One region of the Desulfosporosinus acidiphilus SJ4 genome, then DNA from elsewhere that is predicted to be linked to it. Evidence: riboswitches for the same ligand, from Rfam matches in the RefSeq annotation. Region 1 holds a riboswitch; each other region holds the start of a gene.
What was found. Region 1 has a riboswitch for cobalamin ahead of thiC (phosphomethylpyrimidine synthase ThiC). Riboswitches for the same ligand answer to the same signal wherever they lie in the genome.
Positions count from the first base shown of each region.

Region 2: linked by a shared signal. The riboswitch ahead of DESACI_RS02745 (HoxN/HupN/NixA family nickel/cobalt transporter) and the one ahead of thiC (phosphomethylpyrimidine synthase ThiC) in region 1 are both predicted to bind cobalamin.
Region 3: linked by a shared signal. The riboswitch ahead of DESACI_RS07290 (energy-coupling factor ABC transporter permease) and the one ahead of thiC (phosphomethylpyrimidine synthase ThiC) in region 1 are both predicted to bind cobalamin.
Region 4: linked by a shared signal. The riboswitch ahead of DESACI_RS16255 (ABC transporter ATP-binding protein) and the one ahead of thiC (phosphomethylpyrimidine synthase ThiC) in region 1 are both predicted to bind cobalamin.

Region 1 is NC_018068.1:2,615,006-2,620,341, reverse strand. It holds gene bzaB (B12 lower ligand biosynthesis ThiC-like protein BzaB) at 355-1,656, opposite strand; gene thiC (phosphomethylpyrimidine synthase ThiC) at 1,676-2,974, opposite strand; cobalamin riboswitch at 3,320-3,492, opposite strand; gene DESACI_RS11945 (TetR/AcrR family transcriptional regulator) at 3,618-4,178, opposite strand; gene DESACI_RS11940 (NAD(P)H-binding protein) at 4,325-5,212, shown strand.
Region 2 is NC_018068.1:561,406-566,741, reverse strand. It holds gene DESACI_RS02765 (helix-turn-helix transcriptional regulator) at 1-130, shown strand, start outside; gene DESACI_RS02760 (extracellular solute-binding protein) at 152-970, shown strand; gene chrA (chromate efflux transporter) at 1,268-2,530, shown strand; gene DESACI_RS02750 (hypothetical protein) at 2,613-2,870, shown strand; gene DESACI_RS25710 (SHOCT domain-containing protein) at 2,865-2,939, opposite strand; gene DESACI_RS02745 (HoxN/HupN/NixA family nickel/cobalt transporter) at 3,131-4,150, opposite strand; cobalamin riboswitch at 4,282-4,472, opposite strand; gene DESACI_RS02740 (two-component system sensor histidine kinase NtrB) at 4,605-5,336, opposite strand, start outside.
Region 3 is NC_018068.1:1,584,128-1,589,463, reverse strand. It holds gene DESACI_RS07315 (cell wall-binding repeat-containing protein) at 1-236, shown strand, start outside; partial or broken gene DESACI_RS07310 (Nramp family divalent metal transporter) at 297-944, shown strand; gene DESACI_RS07305 (energy-coupling factor ABC transporter ATP-binding protein) at 1,063-1,893, opposite strand; gene cbiQ (cobalt ECF transporter T component CbiQ) at 1,911-2,690, opposite strand; gene DESACI_RS07295 (hypothetical protein) at 2,693-3,040, opposite strand; gene DESACI_RS07290 (energy-coupling factor ABC transporter permease) at 3,024-3,722, opposite strand; cobalamin riboswitch at 3,858-4,044, opposite strand; gene DESACI_RS07285 (APC family permease) at 4,513-5,336, opposite strand, start outside.
Region 4 is NC_018068.1:3,551,677-3,557,012, forward strand. It holds gene DESACI_RS16240 (UbiD family decarboxylase) at 1-942, opposite strand, end outside; gene DESACI_RS16245 (hypothetical protein) at 1,005-1,535, opposite strand; gene DESACI_RS16250 (energy-coupling factor transporter transmembrane component T family protein) at 1,569-2,315, opposite strand; gene DESACI_RS16255 (ABC transporter ATP-binding protein) at 2,287-3,831, opposite strand; cobalamin riboswitch at 3,914-4,089, opposite strand; gene cobT (nicotinate-nucleotide--dimethylbenzimidazole phosphoribosyltransferase) at 4,121-5,239, opposite strand.

The DNA of each region.
Region 1 (5,336 bases):
GCTTATGTTTGTTCTAAGAGCCGCATGACAGGTAGGTTAGCAACTATAATTTTTAAGTTGTTTTCCGTTTGACCGTTAATACAAGCTAAACCCTAACATTCTAGGAAAAAGCTCATTTAATATTATGGCCAATACCAAAATAATCGCTCAAGAGTGATTATTTAGATTCGTCTAGAGTAGTAAGTAAGTAATAGAATGCCGGCAAAGCCCATTGCCTGGACTTCATAATTATGAGTTATTCTAAAACCAAAAAATAAAAATATACCGCTGATAAAGTTAATGAAAAACGACCGGCATGCGTCGGTCGTCTACTTTTATATAAACAATCACTATACCAATTTCAAAGTCGGTTCCTCATGAATTCGACATACTGTCGTCCGGCTGGCCAAAATATTCGGCAGCGACCTGGGCGGCACATCCGGTTCCGCATACCACACAAACGTGATCGTTTGTGGTAGTTGCTGCGGAAGCTTTCAGTTGTTCGGGATAAAGGGCCGCCGTAATCTGCCCGTCAATGTTCAGGGCAACACGGGCCTTGGCCATTTCCAAATCTCTAGCCCAGGCTTGTTTATTGCCTTTGGTGATATCAGCAATATGGGCTGCCATTCTGGTGGTGATTACTCCGGTTCTGACGTCTTCCTCAGTTGGTAGCCCCAGGTGTTCGGCAGGAGTCAGATAACATAGAAAATCCGCACCGCATGCTCCGATCAATGCGCCTCCGATCGCTCCGCTGATATGATCATAACCTGGAGTTACATCCGTAGCCAAAGTTCCAAGAATATAATATGGGGCATTGTTGCATAGTCTTTTCTGCACGCGCATAGTAGCTTCGACATGATTAAGGGGAACATGTCCCGGTCCTTCCACCATGACCTGTACACCGGCCTCCTGTGCTCTCCTGGTTAGTTCTCCCTGAATGATCATTCCTTGAAGTTGCGCACCATCCAACGAATCGGCGATACTGCCGGGTCGGATGGCATCCCCCAGGCTTAAGGTTACGTCATAGGCCTTTAATATCTCCAGCACACGATCGAATTTTTCATACAGCGGATTTTCTTTCTGATTGTGCAGCATCCATCCGGTAAGAAAAGCTCCGCCCCGGCTGACCACGTCGGTTACGCGCCCGACTGTCTGCATTCTTTTGATAACGTCCATATTCAGAGCACAATGAATCGCCATAAAATCCAGACCTTCAGCCGCTTGTCGTTCAACGACCTCAAAAATATCCTCTTCTCTCATGTTGACAACACTGCCGTATTTTTCAATCGCTTCGATACCTGCTTGGTAAATCATCGTGCTGCCTACCGCTACATGAGCTAGGGACAAGGACTGCTTCCTCATCCCATCTATATCTTTTCCCGTACTTAAGTCCATAAAACTGTCGCAGCCGGCTTCTTCCGCAATCGCAACCTTGCGTGCTTCTATTTCCATGTCATCACGGTCGCTCGAGGTACCGATCAAGGCATTAACCTTAATCCTTAAACCTTCCCCAATCCCACAGTATTTAAATTCCTTCCGTTTTTTGTTTCTGGGAATAACTATTCTCCCTTCTGCGATTCCCTGCCGGATAAACTCTACATCAAGATTCTCATCAGCTGCCACGGCCTCCATTTCCTCAGTAATGATTCCTGAACGTGCTTTTAAAACCTGGGTCATCTTATCTACCTTTCCCTTCTTAACAGCTATGTTTTGTTGTGTTCAGATACTTTGCGACAATTTCCATAGCACAATACTTTCCACACATGGCACAAGCTGAAGATTCGCCGCTATTTCGTGTTTTCCTGATCTCTTTTGCTCTCTGCGGATCAAGGGCCAATTCCAGTTGTCTTTTCCAGTTCAGGTTTTTCCGAGCCATAGACATTTCTAAATCCCATTGATGGGCTTCTTTCATCCCTTTGGCCAGGTCTCCGGCATGTGCAGCGATACGGGCAGCTATGACTCCCTCCCGTACCTGATCAATACTGGGAACGCCAATATGTTCAGCAGGAGTTACATAGCAGAGAAATTCCGCACCGGCCCAGGCACTGATGGCACCCCCGATTGCAGCATTAATATGGTCATAACCGGCAGCAATATCCGTAAGCAAAGGCCCGAAAACAAAATATGGGGCCCCCTTACAAAGGCTCTTTTGCAAAGTAACCGTCGCCTTTACATGATCAAGGGGCATATGTCCAGGTCCTTTAATCATGATTTGAACCCCCCCTTCCCGAGCCCGTCTGACCAGTTCTCCCAGGATTACCAGTTCCTGAACCTGCGCTCCGTCCAAAGAATCAGCCAGACAACCCGGCCTCATCCCGTCTGCCAGGCTTAGGGTAACGTTATATTTTCTGGCAATTTCCAATACCCGATCATATTGTTCGTAAAGGGGATTTTCACATTGATTGGCGATCATCCAACCAATTAGGTGAACACCTCCATAACTTACTAGTGGGTCAATACGCCCTTCTTTCTTTGCTCGTTCCACAACATCCATGGTTGTTGCACAGTGTAAAGCTAAGAAGTCAACACCATCGGCAGCATGACGTTCAATGACCTCAAACATTTCCTCGGCATCCATTTTCACACTCGAACCGTACTTTTCTCCTGCTTCAGCGATTGCCTGATAAACCGGCAGTGTACCAACTGGAACGGAAGCAGAATTTAGTGTCTCTTTACGCATCGTGTCGATATCACCGCTAACGCTTAAATCCATTAGAGCATCCGTGCCTGCTGTTAACGCTGTTTTGATCTTTTTAACTTCTTCGTCGATTACAGCATTATTACCGTAAAGACCGATACTGGCACTGACCTTTGTACGCAGCCCATTTCCTATCCCTATAGGAACAATAGTCTTATGATGAAAATTACAAGGGATTACTATTCTGCCAGCGGCAACTCCCTGCCTAATAAATTCCGGTGAGACGTTCTCCTGGGCTGCCACCTGATCCATTTCAGGTGTAATTATTCCTTCCAATGCTTTCGTTAACAAACTCATCATTATCCTCCCTATATGAATTTAATTTCTCTTGGTTTTCCTCTTGTTTTTATAGAATTGCTAGCTCCTTGTGTATCTTGTTATAAATAGACTTCATGGCCATCCGGGTTTACTAAAGTCCATTTTGTGCAAACGCTTTTTCAATTGACATACATTGGTTATGCTCCCATTATGAACTTCTGCGACTGACCTATAGCTACATCTCCCTCAGGAAATTCCCATGGGAACATCTGCCCCCTCCTCCCACGAAACTAGTAACTTAAAATAAAAACAAAAAACCCGCAACTCATTATGAGTGCGGATTTTTCCATCATCCTCACCTAAATCGACTTAGACACGAAGTCGATACTAAGTATTTTACAGGCAGGTCTCCTGACTTAGGTTCATAGCCTCCTTGCCTCCTTCCTCCTTACAGAGTGGTAATGACAATAGCTCCCCTTTACAGTGGCGGGTCCGTCCGGGACTTTCACCCGGTTCCCTATTCTCCCACATTGGGCACCTGTAAAATCTTGTTAAATTAAGCTAATATTACTTGAGAATATAGAATATGTCAAGCAACAAGCTCAAAATGTTGCTTTCATCCCTTCCTCGTAATCTACTCACTCGAACTCCATCTCCAAAAGCGGCTATTTCCTCTTGAAGGTTAGCCAAGCGAAACAGGTGAGGTGATTAGTTTTTCATACAGCGCATAAACATCGAGTACTTGCTCGGCAAAGCTTTTCTCGTCACTTTTGATCCATTTTTTAAATGCGATGTGAAATATTTCAACCGAAAATCGTGCGGCAAGCTCTGACAGTTCAATATCATATTTGACAGACAAAGCGTTTATGACAGACTCAATTAGCACCTGCCTTTTCAACAGCTCACGTTCCTGCAAATCAGGGTTGCTTTGAATAATTTGATTCCGTGCCAATACACGCTCCCGCGAACCATCAAAAAACTCAGAAATCGTCGCAAAACCGCCAACTGCAAGCTTCAGGGGCTTTCGCTCGACCTCAAAATTGTCAGTGATAAAAGCCGCGACCCGTTGCCCCAACGTATTGCTCGAGTCAAAAAGCACGTCCGATTTGTCCTTAAACTGCCGAAAAAATGTTCGCTCCGTCACACCTGCTAGACTCGCAATCTCCTGCACTGTCGTGTTTTCATAGCCATTTTTCATAAATAATTGTGCGGCTGCTAACTGCAATTTCTCTTTACTTTTCATTTTGCTCATTCCTATTTTTTAAATTTGATAGCACCACATATTTGTCAGTGTCTGACATTTTTTATTGACAACAAAATTCTGCAAAGGTATAATGATTTCAATGTCAGTTTGTGACATTATTTTATCAAAAAGAAGGTTAAAACACAATGAAAATTACAGTTCTGGGCTCACTCGGCAATATCAATCGCAACTATCTTCCACGCCTGATCGCTGACGGACATGATGTCACCGTCATTACTAGCTCGCAAGACCGAATCGCCGCTATCCATGCCCTCGGAGCCGAAGCTGCTGTCGGTTCAAACCGCGACGTCGACTTCCTCACCACAACATTCCAAGGCAGCGACGTTGTTTACCTCATGATTTCAGGCATCAACCCGATGTCAGGCGCTGACATGTGGCAGGCCGCCATAGAGCTTTCTGAAAATTATAAGACCGCCGTGCAAAGCTCAGGCGTTAAAAATGTCGTAAACCTCAGCTCGATCGGCGCTGACAACCCCAACGCCGGCATTCTTTATTGCTACCATTTTGGAGAAGACGCGCTCAACTCACTTGATGGTGTGAACGTTGTTCACATCCGCCCAGTCGGCTTTTTTAACAACCTTTTTGCCGACATGCAAAGCCTTAAAACTCAGCAAACCATCTTCAGTCAAGTTTCAGCTGACATCATGCGCGGCTGGGTTAGCCCCGTTGATATTGCGGATGTAGTTTACGCACTGATTTCCAACACCCCAGCGGGAAAAAGCGTGAAATTCGTCGTGAGCGACTGGGGCACTGGCAACGATTGGCTCAAGGCTCTTGCTGAAAATGGTATTGAAGCCAAATACCAAAAAATCCCTGCCGAAGCCATTGCTACAAATATGAGAAAAATCGGCTTCCATGAAGACACAGCCAACCGCTTCGTGCAAATGAATCGTGCCGGAGAAAACGCTGACGAATTCTACGCAAGCCTCCGCGCCACGGATTACCATCTCGGCAAAGTCAAACTCGGTGATTTTGCGAAAGTTTTTGCGGAGACATATAAAAAATCAATATAAATAGATTGGAAGACATTTTTTTAATCCACAAATATAAAAACGCACCTCGGTGCGTTTTTATTCGTTAAAAGTTGATTTTTTGAGGCATGCTCATAGGCATAATGTGAATTTTCTACTAGTGGCG
Region 2 (5,336 bases), 2.1 Mb from region 1:
TTATAAGCTGACATCTCAAGGGGAAGAGTCCTTAATTGTCTGGACGAAATACATTGTTCGACAAAAGACAAAGTTAGAGAATTTCTTAGAGACTTATCAACAATTTAACAATTCACACCCTGGACAATAAATATAGGTGGTGACGATAAAGATGGTTCAAAAGACTCTTAAAATAATCCATGCAGGTGCTTTGCAACATGTTATGGAAAAATGTCAAGAATATTTTTCACAATACAACCAAGGTCTTCGAATTGAGATGGAGGGAGTTGGTTCAAGAGAGGGCGCAAAACGACTACTCTCTGGAGAAAAATTTGACATCGTAGCACTAGCGGACCAAGCATTATTTACTGAATTACTTGTGCCCAATCTCATAAAAAATTACTTCGTTTTTGCTACTGACCAAATTGTTATTGGCTGTCATCACACTTCGATTGAAAACAAAGAAATTACTTCTGAAAATTGGGTCGATGTGCTACTAAAGCCCCAAGTTAATTTTGCTCGTTCCGACCATCGTCTAGACCCATGCGGTTATAGGACTCTTATGGTTTGGCAATTAGCTGAAAGATTCTATAATAGAGCCGGACTATACTCAACTATGGAAGCAGCATGTATCCCTTATACTATCTATCCTAAATCACTTGACCTTTCGAGGGCTTTACTAAAGGGCAAAGTTGACTACGCATTTCTTTATTCCTCAGAGGTTATACAATTAGGACTTCCGTATATTGTTCTACCACCGAAAATTAATCTATCGAATCCTGCCTATGCCAAATTTTATGACCAAGCTTCTGTAAGCCTCGAAAGTAAGATCCCAGGAACAAATATAATAATCCATGGTAGCCCTATAGAATTTGCTATTGGAATAGCAAAGGACAGTAGCCAACCCGACATTTCCCAATCGTTTGTTGATTTTCTTACGGGCCAGGAAGGTTCTTCGATTCTAGAAGAATGCGGTTTAATTCCTTGTTAATCATTGGATAAGTTGGTGCATGATAAGGAGGCTTAGGGCATGGGTTTAATCATTGACATTATAACTAAAAGTGATTACTCCGCTGAAAAAACAATCCAAGTCTGTAAAGGTCTCTGAGCTCGTAATAACAATTTTTCGCATGGCATTAATTGTTAGTTTCCTAGCCTTTCGATTAATTTAATGTGAATTGATTCACTTATTGAGAGAAAGAGGATAATGCCCACCCTATCTAATGAATTTTTACCCCACCTGACATTTGTTTAATTTGGGGATTTTGGGAATTAGGAGGCAGAGCCAATGGAAACAAAAATAGGAAATGAAATTAGTCGGTCACTGGAACAACCTAAAGTCGTGAGTCTATTTGAAATTGCAAAAACTTTTCTTCACATAGGGTTTGTATCTTATAGCCTAGCTGCTCTTGGAGAAGCCAAAAAAGCATTGGTCGATAAGAAACACTGGATGAGCGATGAGGAATATTTAAACGGTTTAGCCCTTTCTCAGCTTTTACCTGGAGCACCTACGGTTAACCTCAATACCTACATTGGATACTTTGTAAGGGGTTTTCCCGGCGCATTAGTGGCTAGTATCTTTTTTGTTATTCCATGTTTTCTGGCGATGGTCGTTCTTGCCCACCTCTACCTCAATTATAATAATTTACCTGTCGTATCCTCCTTATTTAAAGGCGTCGGCGCACTCGTTGTGGGGCTTGTCTTTAACACCATCATCGATTTATGGAAAAAAGGAGTAAACACTCTTCAGTTAACGATCCTAGCAGCTGCAGGTTTTTTTATGGTGTATTTTTTGAAGGTCAATATCATGGTTCTTCTTATCGTCGCCGGAATTGTTAGCCTGGCTTTTACTTTCTTGTCGTACAAGGTTTATGGTTGGAAATCGGTTATGGATAAAAAGTTCTGGGTTACTAAGAAGTCCTCTCAAAAAGAAACTTCCGCCCTAAAATTTAAGTTTAGTAAGAAAAAGTATGTAACTATGCTAATAATGCTTGGGGTATTAATAGTCATTAACTTTTTGATTAACTTTAGTAACCCGACCTTTCGGAGTCTTGGCAATACGTTATTTGGGATCGGCGGCCTAACCTTTGGAAGTGGCTACGCTATGCTGCCGTTCATTCAGAATACTATGGTTAATCAATTTCACTTTGTCACTGACAAGGAATTTGGGGTGGCCTTGGCTTTGAGCTTATTGACGCCGGGTCCGGTTACCGTGATTTCCGCCTTTATTGGCTATAAAGTGGCTGGCGTCTTCGGAGCTGCCCTAGCTATGGCGAATATGTATTTTCCGTCCTTTGCCGTTGTTAATATTATTTCCGATCTCTATAACCGCGCGGGTAAGATAGAACTATTCAAAATGGCGATCGGCGGAATTGTCGCTGCATTCATTGGAACGCTTTGGGCTGTCATCATTAAATTAACCGGCAGTTCCTTAGTTGATTTACCAACGATAGGGCTTGCTCTAGGAGCCTTTGGTGTACAGCGGTTTACGAAAATTGATACTTTATGGATTATTATTACTGGAGCAATTTTGTCGTGCATCATTTTCTAACGTCAACATTTAAAAGTGCGTCACTATTCCTATTCCTTGTTTCTATTCCCGAGAATCTTATGATATTGATGGGGGTTTTAGGATGATCAGCTCTGAAATTGTTTTGGTTACTAGCTATTGTAATGAAATAGAGATTCAAAACATTCTGCTATCGAAGAAAGGAATTACTGATTGTCATGTGCATAACCAACAAACTGTAATTAGTTATGATCCCCAAAAAGTACACTATGACAATATTTTGGAAACAGTTGCCAATGCTGGTTGCCGAATCATATGGTTCTGTGTGAACGACGATCTCAATAATTTAGTTACTGCAGCTTTCGAACGATTCCCCTTATAAAATATTCTTGTAAATCTGTTGAAACTCTTCTGAAGAAATTTCGCCTTTGGCATATCTCTCTTTCAGAATCGTTAAAGCAGTATTGTTTTTTCTCTTTGAATTGATTTCTCTTTTGAATGTCCCAAGAATCTATTTCACAATTTGCATACTGTTCCTTCAATTTCATAAAACTTGGGTTATCCTAGTCTAACCAGTCATCATCAATAAGCATTTTTAGGGGTTCATAGAAAAAACATTACACAATGGGAAAACAAAATATCTTATACAAAACTACTTTCTTTTTCACCAAGTCGGAACACTTTCCAGCCGATCAATGACACAGACCAAACCAATATGAACATTCCTGCAAGCATAAAACCCATCTTGTTAAAATCCAAGTTTTGTAGCCAGAGCCAAAACCCACTGTTAAGCCCGCTTTCTTGGGCAAACACCCGGCCGACTTCGATAATACCGATAACTCCTGCAGCCAAGATTGAAAGGCCCGTGATAGTTAGGTTATAATAAACTTTTCTCAAAGGTGAAGTAAGTACCCATTGATATGCGGTCGACATAAAGAAACCGTCCATGGTATCCATCATACTCATACCAGCAGTAAATAGAATAGGGAAAGATAAAACAGCGAACCAAGGTACACCACTCGCCGAGGCAGAGGCTGATGTTGCCAGGACCGCGATTTGTGTTGCCGTATCAAATCCAAGTCCAAACAAAAGCCCTATTAGGTAAATTTGCCAGTTCTTACTAACAAGGTTAAATAACCGATTTATTGAACGATTAATAAATCCTTTATCGGGCCGTTCTACACTTTCTGAAATGTACTTACCTCTCGCCATACTATTAAAAGTTTTTACAATATCCTTTAATATCATCAAATTTACAAGAGCTAGGATAAGCAGCAAAGAACCAGAAACTAAAGTGGCCACAACCCCGCCGACAGCTTGAAATTGCGGAAGTGCTTTTTGCGCCCACTTAACGGCAAAAATAGTTAATGTGCCCATAACAATAACTACAGTTGAATGTCCACAGGAAAAGAAGAAGCCTACACCTTTTGTTTTGCTCTTTCTTTGAACCAACGTGCGGGTCATATTATCAATCGCTGCGATATGATCTACATCAAAAGCATGACTTAGTCCAAAGGTATAGGAGATTACGGCCAAGCCTAGAAGTTGAGGATATTTAAAAACACCCGTGGAGAGAAGCAACACCCCTGTAATAAGTATCGCTAAGATTGCTGATCCATACTTAATCGCGTCGAAATGCCTCTGGGTGGAAATATTACTCATTATTAAAACCCCCATAAAAATTTAAATAAAATAACAAAAACCCTTTCACTATCTGAAAGGGTTCGTAAGAGTTCTAACCAGTATCAACAACTAAAGACACCGATATACACCTCCCTAACATCCCGTAGGTAGTTTAAACTTCGGAATAAGCAGGTCTCCTGGCTCAAGATCATTGTCAACTCACGTCTTCCCAAGTTTTATCCTAGTGACATTAAGTAAGTTAACTCCCCTTCACAGTGGCGGGCACCGCGTCAGTCTTCAACTGACTTCCCTTTTCAATCCTTTCCCTCAGGAAAAGATTACTTATCCCTCGATATTTAATTACTCATATTTTAGCATACGAAAAATAGGTTGTCGAGCTATTTCGACTTATTGTGATATTTTCACACATGCAAGATTTAAAGAGGCCTTAAACTTCAGAACGATTTGCTATGGGACGCCCTGAACATTTCAATCAGGGTCCTTCCTCACATCGAGGCAACAAAATTTCAACTCTTGTTCCCCGCCCATTTCGATTTGAAACGGATATCTTCCCGCCGTGTTGATCTAGGATACGATGTACCACCGACAAGCCTAATCCGGTTCCTTTCTCCTTTGTTGTAAAAAATGGGTCATATATGTAAGGCAAGACATCGGGCGAAATTCCTTGCCCTTCATCGCTAACGGCAAATCCTACAAAGTCTTTTGGTTGAATACCCTCCAGAAGAATCCTTCCGCCTTCTCCTTGGGCATCTATGGCATTAAGTAAGATATTTAAAATGACTTGTTTAATCTGGTCAGAGTCTGCTTCAACCTCGTAATCATCAACTTGTCCTCCTGTTTGAGATAATTCAATCTGGTGCTGCCGCAGAGCAGGCTGAATTAACGAAACTCCCTCCGCCAAGAGTTTTCCTAACTTAACCCTTCCACGCACCAATTCTTTAGGACGGGCAAAACTTAAGAACTCACTAACTAACCGATTTAAGCGTTCACACTCTTCTTGAAGCACACGACAATATTCTAAAACCTCTCTATCTTCTCTCTTATCCTGAGCCAAGAGCTGAATACTTACTTTCATGATCCCCAGTGGGTTGCGTATTTCATGAGCCAGTCCGGCACTCAGGTGCCCAAGCGCGATTAACCGTTCAGTTTGCCGGATCTCGCTTTGCAAGCGTTCACGTTCTAGGCTTTCATGTTTTAACTTTTC
Region 3 (5,336 bases), 1.0 Mb from region 1:
CAGGCACCTATTCCAGCCCCCACGAATGGAATACTCAAACCATGGGAACAAATTTTGTACCGCTCACGCCCGGAAATTATTGGGTGGCAGATTATCCGGGGGGCACACCCGATCAAAGCATTCTGACTACATCTAATCAGTATTGGGTAGAATTCCCTCAAACGAGCGAACAAGCTCAAATCTGGCAATTCGAGGGCACACCGGATTATGACGTGGCCAGCTTTTTACCGGGCTAATTTTAAGTTTTAAAATGAGACAATAATATTGGTTACGTGTGTCTCGATGAGACATTGGATATTATAGGTGTTGCGGTAATGCCTCATGTAATCTATCTTCATTCACAGTTGGTTCAAGCCAGAAACAACAAAGGCCAGACAGATGAGCAGAAACGGAAACATTTACGCATGGAGAGAATCGACATTGCCATCGCCATGAATATTGCTTTTCTCGTCAATGCCGCTATGGTTATTGTCGCGGCTTCGGTTTTTTTCAGAAATGGCATGGTGGTAAATACAATCGAAGAGGCCCATAAATCATTAGCCCCCCTTCTGGGTTCTCTTTCCAGCGGGGCATTTGGGATCGCCTTGTTAGCATCAGGGCTATCCTCCTCTGCGGTTGGCACATTAGCCGGTCAAACCATAATGAAAGGTTTTGTCGGCCTGAGTATTCCTGTCAACATCCGGAGAATAATCACCATGACTCCGGCCCTGCTAATCATTGCCTTAGGGGTTAACCCCATGTATGCTCTTGTTATGAGTCAGGTTGTTTTGAGCTTCGCTCTGCCTTTTGCAATTGTCCCAATGCTGCTAATTACTAATCGTAAAGACTTGATGGGCATTTTCGTTAATAAACCTCTGACCAAGATATTAGGCTGGCTTATTACGGCTTTAATCGTTGGTTTAAATGCAGTTCTGCTTTACCTGACATTTAGCGGAAGCCTTTAGAAAGATCATTAGCGAGTCTCAGCAGCATATGGTTCAGATAGTATAAATACAGCCGGGATGCATATTAAATGCCCCGGCTTTTAATAACTAGTTACTTCCTGGTTGAGCAAACTTTAACTCACCTGCAGAGATTACCTAAAAGGCTCTTGGCCTGACCAATAGTTAAAGGAAGATCAGAAATACTCAATTTTCCATCTCGGGCGAGAAGCTCTGCCAGATGGGCGACCCTGGGCAATCTCAGGTCAATTCCCCGAATAATCTCCTTATGATTAAAAACCTCTGCGGTAGTGCCTTCCAAGATAATCTCCCCTTTGCTTAACAGATAGACACGATCAGCAAGCAAGGGGACAATGTCAACGTCATGAGTCGCAAAAATTAGTGTTATCCCCAAATCTTTATTTATTGCATTAAGTAACCCTATGAGCTTGCTTACACCGCGTGGATCCAGGGCAGCGGTCGGCTCATCCAATACCAAAACTTCCGGTTTCATAGCTAATACACTTGCTAAGGCAATGCGCTTTTTCTCGCCGCCGCTTAAATTATGCGGACTTTTATTCTCATACCCTTGCATGCCGACAACTTCCAACGCCCAAGCAATAGCATTTTCCAAGGCTTGCCCGGAAACGTGCATATTCATAAGGCCGTAGGCTATTTCTTGACGAACCGAAGAATTAAAAAGTTGATCATCAGGGTCTTGGAAAACCATACCGATAGTGCGCCGGATTTCCGGGAAATTCTCTTTTTGCACCGGCAAATCTTTAATGGTCACAGTGCCTGAAGTGGATAAGAGGAGTCCGTTAAAAAGTTGAAAAAGCGTGGACTTACCGGCACCATTCGGTCCAAGGATGGCGATTCTTTCCCCCTTCATTACTTTAAGATTAATGTTATTAAGTGCTTGGTTTCCATCATTGTAAGTATAACTCACACCCGAAGCCTTGATTAGTTCCATGTGTCTTCCTTTCTTAACTAAATAATTATGTTAAAAACTACTAAGGCTGCTAATAAGGAGCCCCCCAACACTCCAGTCTGCCTATCTGCCGCAGAAATGGGGGTAGTAAAAAAGGAGGCACTTGTGCTGTCTTCGTTGTACCCTCTGGAAAGCATTGCTTTATAAATTCGAATACTGCGATCTAAGGAATTTGTTAAAATATACCCTGCCACTTTACCAATATCCCGTGCCTGATGCAGCCATGAACTACTGTCACCCATCCTGCTTAGTTGTGCTCTTCTCATGTTATGACTGGTTTCTGTCAAGATAAAGACATAGCGATACATCATTGCCGCGAGATCTATCATCACATTGGGAACTTTACAAAGACGCAGCGTTTCTAAGATCTCAATCATAGGAGTACTAAAGGAGAGAATACTCCCAATTGTCACTGCGGCCATAATCCGCAAGACAACGAGAAAACCTAGTTCCAGCCCTTCCTGATAGGCAGTCAGTCTGATGGGACCTAAAGTAACAGCAAATAAATCATGTCTGCCATTGGTGAACATCAGACTGAGAAACACGAGCCAAGCGATTCCAAATGGAATAGAGAGACGGATGAACAAATGACGCCAGGGCAGATTCAGAGTTCTAAACGATGCTAAAGCGATAAGCCAAAGACCGGCCAACAGATACCAATGATTAAGAGTCGTCGAGACAATGACAGCACTTAAGAATAAGATTGTTTTGACGCGGCCATCCCAACGATGCATAGGGCTATCGGCAGCAGCGATTTTATCTATAACTGCTAATTCCATAGTTATTCCACCTCTTGGGTTTCTTCGTCATTAATTGGTTTGCCAAATAGCTTTTCCCAATGGTGACCGACAATTAAGCCCGCAAAAAAATTGGCAACGGAGAAAGCTCCAATCTGAGCATCTCCAGGCAATTCTGCAAAAGGATGATGTTCCCCTTGAGTTACCTTTGTGGCAAGATTGTTTTCTATCTCATCGGTTCCGGCCGCATCCATGTTATGGCTTGCCATGTATTTGCCGGCTCCAAAAATAAAAAGCAAGAGAACAAACATTATGGACAACATGACTTTAGTATAGGAATCGAACCATTTAATTTCTTGGTTTGATGTCTGTCCCTTACTGGTAACTGCCATTTGGTTTCACCTCCCGGCTTGTTTTAGGAAGAAGTTTAATCCCAGGCAGCAAATCAGGCCGGCGATTAACCATCACTTGAAGAACTGCTGCTGTAAAAACAGCCTCAGCTATAGCCAAAGGCAATTGAGTGGGACCATAACCCATAAAAAAGATCATCCACTGTTTAAGCAACGGTACATTACCATGTAGACTCAGGGCAAGTTCAAACGAACTTGTTAAGTAAGTCAATATGTCACCGACAAACCCTGCTGCCCCTGCAGCCAGCCAGAGAGGACTTCGTAAAGAACGCAAAAGTTTCCAAGTTATGTAGCCGGAAATACCTCCGACAATTCCCATTGAAAATGTGTTAGCACCAATGGTCGTGATACCACCATGACCCAAAAAAATAGCCTGAAAAAAGAGAACGATTGCGGAAATTACTGCGGTTGCCAGGGGACCCACAATAATTGCCGCCAGAGGCGTACCGCATGGATGGGAACAAGAACCTGTCACCGGCACTGGGAGGTGCATTGCCGAAATCACAAAGACTGCCACACCAGTCATAGCTAAAAAGGGCTTATAGGCTAAATTTTCTTTGGCCTTCTTATTAATTTCTTTTATTCCCGGGATAATAAATCCGGTAGTGACGGCGTACCATGAACCCCAGGCCAGGGGAGAGAGAATACCATCTTCAATATGCATCCCAAAACCTCCAATGTATAGAATTCAAAATTATTAACAAAATAAAAAAATCCTTCAACTACCGAAGGATTTATGTTCAACCAGTATTCAGCAAAATCGAGAACACAGTCATACACCTCCCTAACTTCCCGTAGGTAGCTTTATGCGGAAGAAGCAGGTCTCCTGGCTCAAGATCCACATTAACTCACGTCTTCCCAGCAAATCCAGTGACACATGTGAGTTAACTCCCTTTTACAGTGGCGGGCACCGCGTCAGCTTTTAACTGACTTCCCTTTTCAATGCTTTCCCTCAAGAAAGCATCACTTATTCCGTATTATTCAGTTTTTTATATTGTAACATAAAACCTATTCCTTTGCCTAGTTGACCTCTAAGAATTTTAAACGACGGCATTTTTCTTCATGAATTAACTTTAATGTCATAAGTAACACGGAATAATCAAGCTGAATACTCTAGATAGTAGGCTGTCTAAAAGTAGAATACTGGGGGTTAATGCGCTTGAAGGAAGGTAATGGTTTTGGGGGATAATCTAGAGATACCGAATTTTTTATGTCCAAATTGTGGACAGCTTAGTAAATCGAATCAATGGGCAACAATATCATGCAAAAAAAGAACAATCACGGTATCGTTCAATTTCAGGAACAAGCCTAAGAAATCTAAGAACCTTGTGTGCCCGATGTGTAAAAAAATCTGTAACTACCAAGATGTAATTGAGATAACGGCAATAAATTAAAGTGGAGCCAATGATTAACTGGCTCCACTTTAATTTATGAATCCACTGTCTTATATTCAATTATTCATTGAGGGGCGGATGATATGGTACGCTTGTAACCAGAATATTTTTATGCAGGAGAAGCAGTAGTTTCATTAATTGTCCGGTTTGATTATGCAAGAAGTTCTGCCATATTTTTGGCGGGACAAATTCTGGAATCACAAGGGTAACAGTGGAAAATTGAGGATCTTTTTCAAGCTCATCAACATAGTGTAATAAATCCTGGACTGTAGCCCTATAGGGTGATTCCACAATAACTAACTCGATTTGAATATTGCTTTTCTCCCAATGTCTTCGCAGTTTTTCCGCCCGTTCTTTGTCCGATGCAATGTGAATGGCCGATACTTGAGGACTCAGTTCATATCCATATTGCAGGGCCTTAAGGACGATTCTATTCAAGTCAAAAACGGGGACTACTATTTTACTTCGATATTCGGAAAGCTCAACGCTAGAACGTCGATTCCTAACCCTAGTGATTTCTTGATTAAAAGTTTCGATATCTTCCATAGTAGGCTTAATAAGCTTAATTTCTCTCTTATAAACATTTGACACCATGTTAAAGAATAGCATCAGTAAAGGAATAATAATAGCTACCAGCCAGGCTCCTTCGGTAAATTTTGTAATTAAAAATATCATAAACATTAAAAACGATACGATCCCGCCAAACAAGAATATTATTAAATCCGAATAGAATGTTTTAGGTTTTGTTTCAAGGCAATGTTTGGCCAGGCCGAAACCAGTCAAAGAAAAACTTATAAATACTCCAATAGCATATAAGGGCAACATGCTATGGGTATCTCCGCGAAACACAATAATTAAGATGAGACTTATAATGCTCAATGTCC
Region 4 (5,336 bases), 940 kb from region 1:
TAAGACATCCCCTTCTCTTTGGACCGCAACAATGGTAATATGTTCAGAACTCATTCCCGGTGTTATGTCTTGAAAGAGAGGTTTCGTTCGGTATTGGATTGCCTTTACCCGGAAAACATTTTCCGTACTGCGATAACAAGCATAATTCGTAAATTCTGCAAATGGCCCTTCAGATTCCCGCTCTCCAGCGACAATTTCTCCCTCAATGACTATCTCAGCGAATGCAGGAACCATCAGATCGATTGTTTTGCAGCGGGCGACTTCCAACGGAGCACCGAATAATCCTCCCATCGCCGCATATTTTCCGAGATGATAAGGGACTAAGGCCATCGAACCCATCGATATGTTGGGATGAATGCCCAGAACTACCGCTGCTTCGAGAGATTTCCCCAGTTCTTCCGAACGACGGAAATACTCCCAAAGACGTTGACGGGAATGAAGACTTATCCCTAATTTATCCTTCCCTTTTAGCTGCATCCGATGATATCCGGCGGTTTCTACGCCTGTTTCCGGATCTTTGGCAATGACCAGGCCCGCAGTGATATAAGGGCCGGCATCAATTGGAAAGTGAGTTAAAATTGGCAATTTAAAAAGGTCTGCCTCGGAACCAATCAAGACATTCTCCCGGAAAGGTGCTTCATCGACCTCCACAGGGTCAATACGCTGATTAATACGTTTGGAATATTCTGCTGCCAGATCATGAGGTGCAACCTCCAGCGCCAAAGCCAGACGGTCACGAGGAGCCAGGACATTGGCAACCACAGAAATAGCATGACCTTTTATGTTATCAAAAATCGTTAACGGGCAGCGGCGGGCTTTCTCCAGTTCCATGATTAACGTACTTATTTCATACTTAGGGTCTATCTCCTCTTGAACGCGGATAACCTCCGACGGATTCTGAGATTTAACGCGTTCAATGAACCCTCTCAAATCCTGTTCCAACGAATATGCCTCCTTTAGTAGCTTTGGCCTATTTCCCATTGAAGATCTACTGCAAATTGCTTTTAGAGTAGTGCTGATTTCTGTAAAGAACCATAAACACTCTTCGTTAGGCTTCCTGCTACGATAGTTCCGACTAAAGCTGTCAGAGCAGAAGACAAAAGGGCAATTTTCCAATCAAGATGGATAACATAAATCAAGCCGATGGTAACACATAAGTTGCCAATAACATTACAGCCCAACATAGCTAGGAGGTGATGGCTTAATTTTGTCATCGATAACTTAAGAGCAATCAAAGAGTAAACAATGGAACCGATAGTATTGGCAAAAATGAAGAAAAAGGCTAAAGGGGAATAAGCTGTTGCCATGGCTACAATAGCTTCCACTAAACCTGCGATAATACCCGCCGGTTGTTTGTACATTAAAACGATAAGGCCTGTAAAAAATGCCCAACATGTACCATTAAGCAGTAAGAGAGTGGGATCTAAAATACCGTCGATCCGACCCGTTATCTGCTCCATGATCACAAATACAATCCCGATAATGACAGCTCCTACAAGTGCTTTGGTGTCAGTCCTGAACAATTTTTCTTTCACTTTATTTTCCTCCTAAATCATTAATTATGGTATTTATATTAATGGCAACAGCCTTGTTGTTATGCTGAGGCTTATTACCAAGAACATCGAGGCAATTAAGACAACATCGTGAGACTTCAAAGCTATATCGGATGAAAACGTTCGCTTTTTGCTCCGCCCGTAACCTCTTAACTCCATAGCTAAGGCTATTTCCGTTGAACGACGAACGGCACGATATAAAAAAGGCAGGAAGGTTGGAATAATTGCTTTCAGGTCATCCCAAACGCTATCCATTTTAAGGCCCCGGGTTCGCTGGCTGTCGATGATCGACTGATATTCTTCTTTCATAAGGGGTAAAAAACGGGCGCCCAGTCCCACCAGCATGGCAAAACGATAGGGAATTTTAAATTTCACAAGCATCAGGGTAAAGTCTTGAGCTGAGGCGGAGGTAAAGAACTGCAGACTGGTATAGAAAATCAGGGTCGCTTTCAGTATGCCGGTAATCGCCAGCGGCAGAGCATCACTGTAGATTTTCAAGATGCCCCATTGATAGATCAAAGTACCCTCCCGGCAAAACAGTAACTGAATAATCAAGATCTGAAGTCCCAAAAGCAAAAGGATGATTACCATAGCCTTAGAGTGTTTAAATGAACCACTTAGAATTAACGAGGACGTAATACACACCAGTAACGTAATTCCTAATTGAGCAGCAGTTTGACTGAGCAGTGCAAAGTAAATCATCAAAATATACCAGACAAGCTTAGTGCGGGGATCAAACTTCGGAAGTGCCCGTGTCATCATAACCCTCCTTGAAAGTAACACTGTTTGGGAAATCCAGACCAATCGCCTTCAGTTCCTCACGATGTCGCTCTATGTCTTTTGTCTCAATATCCAGCCTGATGCGATGCTTATATAGGGCAACTAAGCGGTTTGAATAGTCTTTGGCCATGGCCAGATCATGGGTAATCAACAGAATGGTTTTGCCGTTGTTCGATAAGTCGTAGAGTTTCTCCATAATCATGTAACCTTGGTTCTCATCCAGTCCGGAGGTAGGTTCATCAGCAATAATGAACTCCGGCTCTCCGGCAAGTATCGATGCTAATGCCAAAAGTTGACGCTGACCACGGCTTAGACGCTGGGGATGCATTTCCTTGTATTCCGCCAGTCCTACGAATTGCAAACATTCATCAATTTTCTGATTGAGAAAGTCATTTCGTTCACCTCTTAACTTTAAGGAAAAACCCACCTCTTCCTCCAATGTGCTTGCAAAGATCTGATGGTCTGGGTTTTGAAATAAAAATCCGACACGAGCCAAAATCTTTCTCAGGTTCCTCTTAGCGATTTTCTGATCAAACAAGTGAATTTCACCCTTGGCAGGCTTCAGCAAACCAATCAGTAATTTCGCCAAGGTTGATTTTCCTGAACCATTCAAACCGACAACTGACACAAAATCACCTTTAAAAACTTCTAAATTAATATCTTCACAACCCGGTAGTTGATTATTATATTGATAGGAAACATCACTGATTTTAGCTATGCTCTCCTTGGGTTTATTACTGTTAAGAAAGAAATGCCTGCCAGTTCTGAGCATTTTTTTTCGGTACTTGATTTGGTCCCAGTAATATTCCCTGGGCGAGTATTCCTTTATAATTTCACCGTCTTTAAGAATCAAAACTCTGTTAGCGTAGTTAAGCACTTCTTCAATTCGGTCCATAACTAAGACTATCGTAAGATTTTGGGTTTGATTTAACTCTCCAAGCCGCTTATAGATCTCCTGACGGCCTTGTGGGTCCAGTTCAGCAGTCGGTTGATCAAGAATTAAAATCGGAACTTTGAGTGCTAATACCCCTGCTAAAACAATGCGTTGGGCCTGACCACCTGAAAGAGACGAAGTTTGTCTCTTTTCGTAACCCCCCAAACCCACAAACTCCAGCGTGTTTTTAACAACCTGATCAATTTGGTCACAAGGAAGTTCTTGATTTTCGAGTCCGAAGGCAACGTTCTCGTAGACATTCAAACTAATAATCTGATTATTGGGTTCCTGCATCATGAATCCCATATAATCCGACATTCTATTGAGAGGCATTTCTTTAATGTCTTGTCCCATAATTGTTACCGTTCCGGATAATTCCGCGTTATGGTAATGAGGAATCGCACCCGTCATGACGTGCAATAATGCTGATTTTCCCGAGGCCACCCCCCCGGTAATGACAATGAAATCTCCTTGATTAATTTCCAAATTAATGTTTTTAAGGACCAGACTCTCATTATTCGGAAACTTGAGTTTATCAATTTTAATTTTTGCTATGACATTCATGGCAATCTCCTGTAATTTTGAACTAAGATCTGATAGTACAAAAAAGTTCCAGCTTAATAAGCTAGAACTTTACCATTGTCCTCTTTGCATAATTCTATAGGCAGGTCTTCTGACTTATAGACTCCAAGGTACGCCTTCCCAGTCTCCCAGTGGCATATGTACATTTTCATCGTCTAATTACAGTGGTGGGTCCGTACCGAATTTTCATCGGTTTCCCTATTCTCCCTGTATTGGGGCACCTATAAAATCGTATTTAACTGTGCGTAGTCGGCATTTCTGTGGTTTATGATTAAAAGTCTCCTGTACTTACACCTGCTGATTCGAAGGTGGCCATTTCATCGGCGATCTTGAGAGCAGCTTCAACCATCGGAAACATGAGAGCAGCTCCTGTACCTTCACCTAATCTCATGTTAAAATCAAGCCTCGGTTTGAGGCCAAGTTGCTTGAGGGCTATCCGGTGACCTTGTTCTTCTGAATTGTGGGAAGAAATCATATAGAGAGCTGAGAGAGGAGCAATCTGAGCTGCTGTAAGTGCGGCAGCAGTTGAGATAATACCGTCGAGAATAATGGGTACATGCTGGTAGGCCGCTTCCAGGATTGCACCTGCCAGTGCAGCAATTTCCAATCCACCGATTTTGGCAAGGGTATCGAGAGGGTCAGCAAGGTCAGGCTCATTTACCCGAATCGCCAGCTTGATTACATCTTGTTTATGCTTTAAGGCGTCATCCTTTAATCCAGTGCCGCGCCCTGTAACTTCCTCAACCGTATGGCCTGTAAAAGCTGAAATTAAAGCAGCGCTGGGAGTTGTATTGCCGATACCAACTTCACCTGTTGCCAATAAATTGATTCCAGAGTCAATTGCCTCTGCAGCAACTTTTGCACCGGTGAGAAGAGCGAGAAGAGCCTCTTGCTTTGTCATTGCCGGGCCATGGGCTATATTTCCTGTTCCGTTTTTGACACGGTTGGCCATAAGTTCAGGGGGATCTAAGGGTAAGGCAATGCCTATGTCGGTACAGATAACTTTAGCTCCGCTATTTCGAGCAAGGACATTGATACCTGCCTCGCCATTTAAGTAAGAATAGAACATTTGTGCAGTAATTTCTTGAGGGGCAGCACTGACTCCTTCAGCTACAACTCCATGATCTCCGGCCATAAGAAGTACTGCTTTTCCCTTGATTTCCGGTTGAGAAGTGCGTTGGATTCCTGCAAGTTGTTGGGAAATATCCTCCAAGACACCTAAACTCCTAAGAGGCTTTATCTTAGCATCCAGTCGTTTTTGCATGCCTGAGATAGACTCTTGATCGAGTTTTTCAATTCCATTCGTAAGCTCTTGTAAAGCAGCCTCAAGTTGTTGGATATCCGCTTTTTTGAGATTGTCAAGGCCATGAATTTTCTTCAGTGTAGTCATCTTTAAACTCCTCCCTAAATTTTGTTAAAAAATAAAGTCCCGCCACAATTGTTAGTTGTGGTCGGGACTTTGCCGTCATCGCCGCCGCTATTCTATA